DNA from 2 places in the Afipia sp. GW822-FHT04G07 genome. Region 2 is predicted to be linked to the other one. Evidence: riboswitches for the same ligand, from Rfam matches in the RefSeq annotation. Region 2 holds a riboswitch; the other holds the start of a gene.
What was found. A riboswitch is a leader RNA that binds a small molecule or an ion and turns the genes downstream of it on or off. The one in region 2 is predicted to bind cobalamin.

Region 1 (3,408 bases), on a different contig from region 2:
AACGTCGGCGTCGAGGCCATGAAATCGAACGACGACAGCAGGTTGTAGAACTCGATGGCGCGGGCCTCGCGATCGATCTCGCGAATGGCGAGACCCATCGCGACGCGCATGAAGAACGCCTGCGGCAGTTCTATGCGGTTGCCGTCGTTATGCAGGAAGTAGCGGTCATACAACGTCTGCAAGCCGAGGAACTGGAACGACAGGTCCCGCTCCGGCTTCAAAGCCGCCGCGATCCGCTTCAGGTCATAGCGCGCCAATTCCGGATCGAGCAATTCAGCTTCGATCCCTGCTTTGATGTAAGCCGGAAAATACTCCGGGTAGCGCGCGGTCATGTCGGCCTGTGTGGCGTTGATCTGCGCGGCGTGGACAAACGACAGCACCTCGGTGCGCAGCTTGTCGAGCAGCAGCCGCGCGCTGACATAGGCGTAATTCGGCTCCTGCTCCACCAGCGTGCGCGCGGCCATGATGCCCGCGAGCGCGAGTTCGTCCTGGCTGATGCCGTCGTAGAGATTGCGGCGGGTCTCGGTGAGAACGGGGCCGAAATCGACACCGTCGAGATCGGCGCAGGCCTCCTGAATGATCAGCGTCAGGCGGTCGACATCGAGCGGCACGCGCGTGCCGTTGCCCAGCGTGACATGCAACTGCGGCTCGGACGATGTCTTGACCGGCTTGGCGGCGGCCTCTTCGGCGCGCTGGCGCTGGCGTTCGTCGCGGTAGAGCACATAGGCCCGCGCGACCTTGTGGTGTTCGCTGCGCATCAGCGCGAGTTCGACCTGATCCTGCACGTCTTCGATGTGGAAGGTGCGCCCCTCGCCGATCCGGCGGGTCAGCGCGCTCACCACCTCGTTCGTCAGTTGCTCGATGACTTCATGGACGCGGCGCGAAGCAGCGGCCGTGTTCCCTTCCACCGCGAGGAACGCCTTGGTCATCGCAATGGAAATCTTGCCCGCGTCGAACGGCGACACGGTGCCGTTGCGGCGGATGACCTGCAACGGCGGCTCATTTGCAGGGATGGCCAGCGACTCGGAACGCAACTGAATGAGAGGAGCGGATTTAGCGGCTTCGCGTTCGATCGAGAGTGACATCGGCAGACCCCGTGCATGTTGCAATTTTCTGGGGGCTGGGGCCGAAAGGCGCGTCGTCGCGGCGCGCGAACGCACCGAAGCACGCGACCGCCGGACACCCCGCCCGTGGACGTTCTTTTGGTGTCGCGGCAGGTCTCCTGGCTCGCAGGTCGGCGCTGAGTCCGGTCTTCCCGATGCGGATCAGGCATCAGTGACTTAGGTCGGACTCAACTCACTGCTTACAGTTGCGGGGGCAGCGCCGGAATTGCTGCACTGGATGCAGCTCACCGGCTTCCCATTTTCACCGCTAGGCCTTGCGGCTTTGCGGAACCTCGACGTCTACATCTGGTATCCGCCAGGCTACACTGTCAAGCGGCAGTGATCGTGGAAAACGGGGACAGGACGAGAAACAACATCAAACAAACGGGAAAACTCTCGAAAAAAAATTTTGACCAGTCGTCGATACGCCGTGCGGCCGACTGCTCTCCGGCGAATTACTAGAGAACTCTCTCAGGATGATTCTGCCCACTCTAGTTGGGGCGACGTCCGGGAGCGGTCCAGTGGGAAGCTTTCCTTTTGACCTGACGCCGCCCGCTTCTCATAACGAGAGCATCGCGGTTCTGCGGATCGGTGATCCGGAGCCAAGAGGGAATGCGGTGCGCGGGGCCTGACGGTCCCGCAATTCCGAAGCTGCCCCCGCAACTGTAAACGGTGAGCTTTGTCCATCCATGCCACTGAGGCGAAAGCTTCGGGAAGGCAGGACTTAAAGCGGCGACCCGTGAGCCAGGAGACCTGCCACGATCACATTACGTCCACGGGCGGGGTGCCCCGGTGTGTCGCTTGCGAGAGGACGGCCCCGCCGTCTCTGTTGTTCGCGCATGTCCGGCCCTGCTCCAACATCACGGGGTTTCCGATGTCGAGTTTGTCTTACGTATCGTCTATTCCTGTCGCCACGCTGGGCGTTCCGCGCATCGGTCCACGGCGCGAACTGAAAATCGCGCTGGAAAAATTCTGGGCCGGCAAGATCGATGAAGCCGCGCTGCGGGAGATCGCCGCAAAAATTCGCGCCGACAACTGGACGCGCCAGCGCGATCTCGGCGTCACCGTCATCCCGTCCAACGATTTCTCGCTTTACGATCAGGTGCTCGACACCAGCGCGATGGTCGGCGCGATTCCAAAGATCTACGGCTGGACCGGCGGCCCGGTATCGCTGGCGACGTATTTCGCGATGGCGCGCGGCAGCCAGAACGATGTGGGAGACTACGACGGCTGCGCGCACGGTCACGATCACGGCCATGGTCACGGCGTTCCGGCGCAGGAAATGACGAAATGGTTCGACACCAACTATCATTACATGGTGCCGGAGTTCGCGAAGGATCAGACCTTCGCCCTCGCCTCGACCAAGGCGATCGACGAATACCGCGAAGCGAAAGCGCTCGGCATCCAGACCCGGCCGGTGCTGGTCGGCCCGGTTACGTTTCTCAAGCTCGGCAAGGGTGAGAACCGGCTGTCGCTGCTGCCAAAGCTGCTGCCGGTCTACATCGATGTGCTCAACAGGCTCGCGAATGAAGGCGCGGACTGGGTGCAGATCGACGAGCCGTGTCTCGTACTCGATCTCGATGCCGCAGAGAAAGCGGCGCTCAAGACCGCGTACAGCGAAATCGCGCTGAAGGTGCCGGGCCTCAAGATCATGCTGGCCGCCTACTTCGGTGAACTCGGCGACAACGAAGCGCTGGCATTAAGCTTGCCGGTGTCGGGATTGCATCTCGATCTCGTGCGTGGCGCAAAGCAGATCGATCAGGCCCTGAAGCAGGCTCCCGCCGACCTCGTGCTGTCGCTCGGCGTGATCGATGGCCGCAATATCTGGCGCAGCGATCTGTCGAAAATTTTCGGCCAACTGGAGAACATCGCCGCAAAGCGCGGCGCGGATCGCATCCAGATCGCACCGTCATGCTCGATGCTGCATGTGCCGATCGACCTCGATCAGGAAACGGACTTGGATTCCGACCTGAAGACATGGCTCGCCTTCTCGGTGCAGAAGATGGGCGAATTGGCGGCGCTCAGCCGCGCGCTGTCATCGGGACGCGATGCCGCCAAGGATGTGTTCGCGGCTTCGGATGACGCTGCGGAAAAGCGCGCCTCATCCCCGAAGATCCACGACCCGGCGGTGATTTTGCGGGCCGCGAACCCCGCACGCGATCTGTCCGAACGCAAGAGCCCGTTCGGCACACGGCAGAAACTCCAGAGCAAGGTGCTCGGCCTGCCCTCGTTCCCGACCACGACCATCGGCTCGTTTCCGCAGACCGAAGAGGTGCGCAAGGCCCGTGCCGCCCATGCCAAGGGC
Region 2 (3,408 bases):
GCCTGAGCCAGCAGGCTTCCTGCCGGTGCGGTGGGATCGTAGGTGTCACGCGCTTTCAGGTTCAACTGCTGGATGCGTCCGCCATAGGAAAAGTCGGTGCTCGGCAGCAGGCCAAGCGTTTGCTGGAAGTATCCCGCGAGGGTCTGCTGGGAGAGATTGTAGACGTGGTTGGGTGGGTCCGAGATTGTGTAGCTGCGGTTCGATGCGTAACGCGAGTCATAGTAATCGACGCCGGTCAGGATGCTCGACGTGATGCTGCCGAATGTATTCTTCATGCTGAGGCGCGGCGTGATCGACCATGTCGTCAGATCTGAATCGACATAGGCAAAGGGGAAGCGATCCCCGGGAAACGACAACGCATAGTCCGGGTCGCCGAAAAAGCCGGATTGTTGCTTCTTGTTGCGGACACCGCCATCGACGATCAACTCTGCGCCGGCCCACAACGATTTCGTGAACCCGGTCGTGACGTTGACGCCCTGCTTTTTGCCGTAGTCATTCGGCGTCGATGTCGCACGCAGGTCGCCTGCTAGTTGATTAATGGGAGGGGGAGGCGGAAAGGTTTGATCTTTAAAGTACGTATTCGCGCGCGTACCCGGCAATCCAAGGCGCTGGTTGTCGCCAGACAGATTCAGGAACGCCGTGAATTCGGGCGTCGCGTAGCGAATCTCGCCGACGCCGTTCTGCTGGTTTAGTTTGTTGTTGACCCGGTATCCGTCGGAATGAACAACATTGCCGAACACGGCGGTCGACCACGGGCCGGAGTTCGTGCTGAACGATCCATTGACTTCGCGCTGGCCGTAAGACCCGACGCCGACTTCGGCGCGTGCGGACACCGGCTTGCCGATGCCGGCGCCGGTTTTTGTGATGATGTTGATGACGCCGCCGACGGCGTTGTCGCCATACAGCACCGCGCCTGAGTTGCCGCGCGTCACCTCGATCCGCTCGATCGACTGAACCGGAATAGTGGACAGATCGACGCTCTGCAGGTCGGCCTCGTTGAGACGCCGGCCGTTGATCAGAAAGAGCGTGTTCGAAGACGCAAATGCGCCGAACCCGCGAAGATCTACGGTCGAGCCGGTGCCGTTGACGGCGCCGAAAATGTTCGTGAGCTGGACGCCCGGTATCGTCGCCAGCACATCCTGGATCGTTTGGTTAGGAGCGCGCGCGATGTCCTCCGCCGTGATGACCGACGACGACGTGCCGACGATGCCGCCATACACGCGACTCGCGTCGACGTTGACCGGTGGTAGTTGGGAAGCGTTCTGCGCCAGAGCGGGGCTTACGAGCGCGGTGCCCGCAAGACACGCCACTGCAAACGAAACCCGCAGTTTCGTTGTTGGAAAATGATCAGAAAAAAGAGTCACGATGTTGCCCCGCCGATGATGTGATCGCGGAGGCGCGGTGAAAACGCGCGCAGGCATGACGATATCCGGCGAGCGGACGCTGCCGGACTTCACGTCGTGACTGAGGAAACGGGCCATCGGCCGAACCTCCGCAACAGTTACGTCACGTCACCGCTGCGGAAATGCCGCCCCTTCGCACGCCCCGTGCGACGGAAGGATGACCGGTACAGGCAGGTCTCCTGGCTCGCGGATCGTCGCCGTTGTCCGCCTTCCCAAGCCGGGCTGATCAGCCTTCGCTCAGTGGCATGTTGGACAACGGCTCACCGTTGACAGTTGCGGGGGCAGCTCCGGAATAGCCTTGAAGGATGCATTCGCCGAAAGAGCGGCGGGGCAACCTGCACGGCGCACCGAATTCCCTATTGGCCAGCTTGCGCTGGCACCTGTGCCGTGGTCCCAATCAAGCTGCGGTGACTTGCCTTGTCAATGCCGCAATGTCTAAGAAACCCAATGCGATACTCACGGCTGCGGACTTCATCCCGATGCGTTGCAAATTGGTGACATATGCGCGGCGCGCCGCGATCCTGCTGTTTGCGTTCGGCGTCGGCGGCTGCGCGTGGACCGGCGGCAATGACGGTCTGTCCTATACAGCCGATCGTGGCGTGGAGAACCAGCCATATCCTGCGAACTACCGGCCGGAGCTGCTCGCATTTCTTCGCACCTATCTGAACGACCCGCGCGGCGTGCGCGAGGCGAGCATCGCCGAGCCTGCGCAGAAGACGGTCGGCGGCCGTCTTCGCTACGTGGCCTGTGTGCGTTTCAACGCGCGTGGAACGGACGGTAGTTATGCCGGCGTGAAGCAACGCGGCGCGATGTATATCGACGGGCGTTTCGACCGCATGATCGAGGACGCCGCCGAACTTTGCGAGGGCGCGACCTACGCGCCGTTTCCGGAGATGGAAAAGCTGACGCGCTGAGCTCGCGCCGTTCCGCCGTCAGGAGAAATGCTGCACGATGGCCGCGAAGCCGCGCCGCCATGCGCGGTAGTTCTCCACATCGAGCGGGATCGGTTCTGCGGCGACCCTCACGATCACAAGTTCACTGATCGGGTCGATATAGATCCACTGGCCATGGATGCCGATGCAGCACAGCGTGTGCCGCTTGCGGTCGATCTGGTAGAACTTGCTGCGATAGGCCGCATCAGGAAACATCCCGGCGAATTCGCCGCGCGCCCATGCCGCCGGATCGCCGTTGTCATTGATGTCGTCGATCCACCAGCCCGGCACCACCTGCGTGCCGTTCGCCACGCCGCGCTGCCGGATCATTTCTCCGAACCGGGCGAGATCGCGGGGACCGGCGCAGATTCCGCCGGCGGCGCGCATCGCGCCTTCCGAATCCAACGTGACATAGGCGTCGGTTTCCGCGCCGAGCGGTTTCCAGAGATATTCACTGAGCAGGTCGGAGAGGGCGCGGCCGGCGGCACGCTCATAAACCCAGCCGAGCAGGTCGGTGTTGGTCGAAACGTAATGGAACGTGTCGCCGTGTTTCTTGCCGTCTGCTTTTTGAGTCGCGAGATATTCCCGCAGCGCCATGGTGCTCTGGCCCGGCTTGATGGCATCCCATCCGACCGCGCGGCGGTAACGGGCGACGTCGCCGTCCGGATCGACGTAATCCTCGGTGAACGCGATGCCCACCGACATGTCGAGCAGGTGGCGGACCGAACAGCCGCCATAAACCGAGGACGAGACTTCCGGCACGTAGTCGGTCACCGGCCGGTTCGGGTTGAGAAAGCCCTTGTCGGCGAGAATTCCGCCGAGCGCGCCGCAGATCGACTTGCTGACCGAGAACACGATGTGCGGCGTCCGCGCGTCCATTCCATTCGCATACCATTCGGCTGCGATCCGCCCGCGCCGGAGAACGACGAAGCCTTTGGTGCTGGTTGTGCGAAGCGCCTCGCGCAGCGTCGTGGCCTTGCCGCCGATCCCGTCGAATGCGACGTGACCGATTTCAACGGGCGAACTTTCCAGCGGAGCTGGATTTGCGGAGGCGGCGATGTCTGCCGTCGGCA

Region 1: another riboswitch for cobalamin. It lies ahead of metE (5-methyltetrahydropteroyltriglutamate--homocysteine S-methyltransferase); the one in region 2 lies ahead of AC1RKJ_RS05315 (TonB-dependent receptor).

The regions. Positions count from the first base shown of each region.
Region 1 is NZ_JBXAMP010000002.1:431,113-434,520, forward strand. It holds gene AC1RKJ_RS21655 (ribonucleoside-diphosphate reductase subunit alpha) at 1-1,085, opposite strand, end outside; cobalamin riboswitch at 1,196-1,414, opposite strand; cobalamin riboswitch at 1,663-1,878, shown strand; gene metE (5-methyltetrahydropteroyltriglutamate--homocysteine S-methyltransferase) at 1,978-3,408, shown strand, end outside.
Region 2 is NZ_JBXAMP010000001.1:1,060,333-1,063,740, reverse strand. It holds gene AC1RKJ_RS05315 (TonB-dependent receptor) at 1-1,481, opposite strand, end outside; cobalamin riboswitch at 1,556-1,802, opposite strand; gene AC1RKJ_RS05310 (hypothetical protein) at 1,883-2,317, shown strand; gene AC1RKJ_RS05305 (serine hydrolase domain-containing protein) at 2,336-3,408, opposite strand, start outside.